2 regions of the Psychrobacillus sp. FSL K6-4046 genome follow, and region 2 is predicted to be linked to the other one. Evidence: a T-box and tRNA genes for the amino acid it is inferred to sense, from the RefSeq annotation. Region 2 holds a T-box; the other holds one or more tRNA genes.
The links. A T-box is a leader RNA that pairs with one kind of tRNA and senses whether it is charged. The one in region 2 lies ahead of ileS (isoleucine--tRNA ligase), so its partner is inferred to be a tRNA-Ile.
Positions count from the first base shown of each region.

Region 1: it encodes a tRNA-Ile, which carries the amino acid that the T-box ahead of ileS (isoleucine--tRNA ligase) is inferred to sense. The anticodon was not compared.

Region 1 covers NZ_CP152020.1:1,233,042-1,235,460, reverse strand. The annotation lists tRNA gene MKY09_RS06050 (tRNA-Glu) at 106-177, opposite strand; tRNA gene MKY09_RS06045 (tRNA-Ser) at 185-275, opposite strand; tRNA gene MKY09_RS06040 (tRNA-Asn) at 283-357, opposite strand; tRNA gene MKY09_RS06035 (tRNA-Ile) at 362-438, opposite strand; tRNA gene MKY09_RS06030 (tRNA-Gly) at 445-518, opposite strand; tRNA gene MKY09_RS06025 (tRNA-Phe) at 527-602, opposite strand; tRNA gene MKY09_RS06020 (tRNA-Asp) at 746-821, opposite strand; tRNA gene MKY09_RS06015 (tRNA-Met) at 825-901, opposite strand; tRNA gene MKY09_RS06010 (tRNA-Ser) at 1,096-1,188, opposite strand; tRNA gene MKY09_RS06005 (tRNA-Ile) at 1,201-1,277, opposite strand; tRNA gene MKY09_RS06000 (tRNA-Met) at 1,284-1,357, opposite strand; tRNA gene MKY09_RS05995 (tRNA-Ala) at 1,385-1,460, opposite strand; tRNA gene MKY09_RS05990 (tRNA-Pro) at 1,478-1,554, opposite strand; tRNA gene MKY09_RS05985 (tRNA-Arg) at 1,564-1,640, opposite strand; tRNA gene MKY09_RS05980 (tRNA-Leu) at 1,657-1,745, opposite strand; tRNA gene MKY09_RS05975 (tRNA-Gly) at 1,761-1,835, opposite strand; tRNA gene MKY09_RS05970 (tRNA-Leu) at 1,853-1,937, opposite strand; tRNA gene MKY09_RS05965 (tRNA-Lys) at 1,960-2,032, opposite strand; tRNA gene MKY09_RS05960 (tRNA-Thr) at 2,039-2,114, opposite strand; tRNA gene MKY09_RS05955 (tRNA-Val) at 2,127-2,202, opposite strand; rRNA gene rrf (5S ribosomal RNA) at 2,239-2,354, opposite strand.
Region 2 covers NZ_CP152020.1:2,655,053-2,657,471, forward strand. The annotation lists gene ileS (isoleucine--tRNA ligase) at 1-1,307, opposite strand, end outside; T-box leader at 1,374-1,592, opposite strand; gene MKY09_RS13165 (DivIVA domain-containing protein) at 1,645-2,154, opposite strand; gene MKY09_RS13170 (YlmH/Sll1252 family protein) at 2,249-2,419, opposite strand, start outside.

The sequences.
Region 1 (2,419 bases), 1.4 Mb from region 2:
TGATACTTCTTCCCGCCTGGATTTACAATGTTATAACAATCCTTACATATCATAAAGGCACAATAAAAAAAGACAACCACCGAAGTGATTGCCTTTTTACAGTTATGACCCCTACGGGATTCGAACCCGTGTTACCGCCGTGAAAGGGCGGTGTCTTAACCGCTTGACCAAGGGGCCTTATATATGGCGGAGAAGGAGGGATTTGAACCCTCGCGCCGGTTGCCCGACCTACACCCTTAGCAGGGGCGCCTCTTCAGCCACTTGAGTACTTCCCCATATATATGGCTCCGAAGGTAGGACTCGAACCTACGACCAATCGGTTAACAGCCGATTGCTCTACCACTGAGCTACTTCGGAATAATGGTGGGCCTAAATGGACTCGAACCATCGACCTCACGCTTATCAGGCGTGCGCTCTAACCAGCTGAGCTATAGGCCCATTAATTGGAGCGGGTGAAGAGAATCGAACTCTCATCATCAGCTTGGAAGGCTGAGGTTTTACCACTAAACTACACCCGCGTGATAAATGGTGGCTCAGGACGGAATCGAACCGCCGACACAAGGATTTTCAGTCCTTTGCTCTACCGACTGAGCTACTGAGCCTCTTCGATTTACGCTAAGCAGCACAACTCTTTGTCAGCTTCACTCACTCATTCAGTCACGTACTTTAGTACGCTCCTTCTTTCGTTCGATTGCTTCCTCGATTTGCTTGCTTATCCTAAATCTCTAACATATTGAATAATAAATGGCGGTCCCGACCGGGATCGAACCGGCGATCTCCTGCGTGACAGGCAGGCATGTTAACCGCTACACCACGGGACCATTTGGTTGCGGGGACAGGATTTGAACCTGTGACCTTCGGGTTATGAGCCCGACGAGCTACCGAACTGCTCCACCCCGCGACAATAAGAGTAGTTGAAATTTAAATCAACTGCGCATTTAGTGAGTTTTACGTCTTCCACGCTTCGCTTGCGTCGACGTTAATCGCTTTCTTCGTGAAGCGATTTGCTCCACCCCGCGACAATAAGAGTAGTTGAAATTTAAATCAACTTTTCATTCAATTACTTGGTATGTATATTTCCCACTAACAATAAGATGGAGGAGGAAGAGGGATTCGAACCCCCGCGCGGTATGACCCGCCTGTCGGTTTTCAAGACCGATCCCTTCAGCCAGACTTGGGTATTCCTCCGAAAAATTATGTTGGTGGACCTTGCAGGACTCGAACCTGCGACCGGACGGTTATGAGCCGTCTGCTCTAACCAACTGAGCTAAAGGTCCTTAAGATGGCGGCAGAGGGAGTCGAACCCACGACCTTTCGGGTATGAACCGAATGCTCTAGCCAGCTGAGCTACGCCGCCAGGAACTTTAAAAGAAAATTTTATATTTGGTGGAGCCTAGCGGGATCGAACCGCTGACCTCCTGCGTGCAAGGCAGGCGCTCTCCCAGCTGAGCTAAGGCCCCAAATTTTTATTAATAACTGGTCGGGAAGACAGGATTCGAACCTGCGACCCCTTGGTCCCAAACCAAGTGCTCTACCAAGCTGAGCTACTTCCCGTATATATATTGGCGCGCCCGGCAGGAGTCGAACCCACAACCTTCTGATCCGTAGTCAGACGCTCTATCCAATTGAGCTACGGGCGCTAATGTTACTTAAAAGTGGTGCCGAGGACCGGAATCGAACCGGTACGGTAGTCACCTACCGCAGGATTTTAAGTCCTGTGCGTCTGCCAGTTCCGCCACCCCGGCACTTTAGTGAATCTTTGGAGCGGAAGACGAGGTTCGAACTCGCGACCCCCACCTTGGCAAGGTGGTGTTCTACCACTGAACTACTTCCGCTCGGTTATTAAATTAAATGGTGCGGGTGAAGGGAGTCGAACCCCCACGCCTTGCGGCGCTAGATCCTAAGTCTAGTGCGTCTGCCAGTTCCGCCACACCCGCATATTTATTTCACAAAAGTGAATGAGCCATGAAGGACTCGAACCTTCGACCCTCTGATTAAAAGTCAGATGCTCTACCAACTGAGCTAATGGCTCGGAAAATGGTGCCGGAGAAAGGACTTGAACCCTCAACCTACTGATTACAAGTCAGTTGCTCTACCAGTTGAGCTACTCCGGCAGGAGTAAGTAATGGTGGAGGATGACGGGCTCGAACCGCCGACCCTCTGCTTGTAAGGCAGATGCTCTCCCAGCTGAGCTAATCCTCCTGGGTATTAAAATGTTATTATGTATTTTTATTGCAAGCCCAGCGACGTCCTACTCTTGCAGGGGGAGACCCCCAACTACCATCGGCGCTGAAGAGCTTAACTTCCGTGTTCGGTATGGGAACGGGTGTGACCTCTTCGCCATCATCACTAGACTTGAATAATAATTGAAAGACAAGTTTTATTATATCAACTATGTAGATTATTACAAGCTTTTTTT
Region 2 (2,419 bases):
TCGCCCCATGCTGGTGTAAATTTAGTGTTACGGATAGATTGTAATAATTCATCTCTAAATGCCTCAATTGAAGCAAACCATTGTGGTGTTGCACGGTAAATAACAGGCTTTTTCGTACGCCAGTCATGTGGATATGAGTGAGTAAAGAATGTAAGTTTCTCTAATGCTCCTGCTTCTTCTAATGCTTCTGTAATTGCTTTGTTGGCTGTATCATAGAATAACCCTTCGAAGCCTGGTGCTTCTGCTGTCATTACTCCACGCTCATCTACTGGACAAAGCACATCTAGACCATAAGCTTTCCCTACGTAAAAGTCATCTTCCCCGTGTCCTGGTGCCGTATGAACACAACCAGTACCAGATTCAGTAGTTACGTGTTCACCTAGGATTATTAAAGAATCACGGTCATACAAAGGATGTTTAGCAACTAGACGGTCCATTTCTTGACCAAGAATTGTACGTTCAATAGAATACTCTTCCCAGCCCAGCTCAGCTGCCACTGATTCTACCAAGTCTTTCGCTACAACATATTTATTTTCATTTGCTTGCACTACGACATACTCCACTCGTGGATGCAATGAAATAGCAAGGTTTGCTGGAATTGTCCATGGAGTTGTAGTCCAAATAATAAACTTGGTACCTTCTTCTAATACCCCTTTACCATCTGTAACAGCAAAGCTTACATAAATGGATGGAGATTTTTTATCTTGATATTCAATTTCGGCCTCTGCTAACGCTGATTCACTTGAAGGTGACCAGTAAACAGGCTTCAATCCTTTATAAATGTATCCCTTTTTAGCCATCGCACCAAATACCTCGATTTGGCGAGATTCAAATTCAGGCTTTAAAGTCACATAAGGATTTTCCCAATCTCCACGCACACCCAAACGTTTAAACTGAGTACGTTGGTTGTCAATTTGTTGATAGGCATAATCCTCACATAGCTTTCTAAATTCAGCCAATGATAATTCTTTACGCTTAACACCTTTGTTTGTTAAAGCCTGTTCAATTGGAAGTCCGTGAGTATCCCAGCCTGGCACATAAGGAGCATGATAGCCAGTCATTGATTTGTGACGAACGATCATATCTTTTAGAACTTTGTTTAAAGCATGCCCAATATGAATATCACCGTTTGCATACGGAGGACCATCATGCAGGACGAAAAATGGACGATCTTTCGTTCTTTCTAAAACCTTCTTGTAGATGTCCTGTTCTTCCCATTTTGCTTGGATATCTACTTCTTTGACCGGTAGGTTTCCTCGCATAGGAAAGTCTGTTTTTGGCATTAATAATGTGTCTTTGTACTCCATTTGTTCTTCCTCCTTCATTTTTCGCAGGTACTGGTATATTTACAAATAAAAAAACCCCTCATCCCAAAAAGGGACGAGAAGTTATGCTCGCGGTACCACCCTACTTGCGATCACCCAAAGTAATCGCCGCTTAGTATGTCATAACGGGACATATCCGAAGACACTTAAAAAATTCAGTGTCCTTGCTCCAAAGTGATCTTCTAAAACGCTTCATTGCTTGAGCTTCCACCATCCCCAAGTCGCTTGACTGAAATCATTTTTAGACGTCTTTTTCAATGCATGTATATATGATATGAAATTATTATAGGAAATGTACGGCCAGCCGTCAAGAAATCTCTTATTCCTCTGTAGCAGAAATACGATCGACAGCAGTAGAATCTACATCATACTCCATCAAATGATTCCAATCGTCTGTATTAATAAGATCTAATTGAGCCTCTACTAGCATTTTAAAGCGATTTCTAAACACTTTAGACTGTTTCTTCAATTCCTCTATTTCTAAAGCAATTCTCCGAGCTTTAGATAGAGCTTCATTGACAATACGGTCTGCATTTTTTTCTGCCTCTTTTACAATAAGCTTTGCTTCTTTTTGAGAGTTTCGTCTTACTTCCTCAGCAGCCTCTTGGGCAACAACTATGGATTTATGTAAGGTTTCTTCTATAGTGGTGAAATGGCCAACCTTTTCACTAGATGACTTCAATTTAAGCTCTAACTCTTTTTTTTCTTTGATGAGTATCTCTAAGTCTTTCATGATTTGATCCAGAAATTCGTTTACTTCATCTTCGTTATAACCTCTGAATCCTTTACTGAACTCTTTGTTATGTATATCAAGTGGTGTTAGTGGCATCCTATCCATCTCCTTTACATACTAATCTTCTTCCCTCTATTATACATTTCCGGCAGGTTGAAAACATCTAAATTTCAAATTTAATTTAAGGAAATCACTTTTTTGGCTCTAATCTACCAATTTGCAGTCTAATTTTGTCTTTTTTTGTTCTCCCTTCAATCATCAATAACTTTAATCGACCAAATCCTCTTACAGAGATGAGATCTAACTCCTGTAACTCTAAGGATGTTTGTTCTTTTACAGTGAAATTGACCTTTACTTTTCC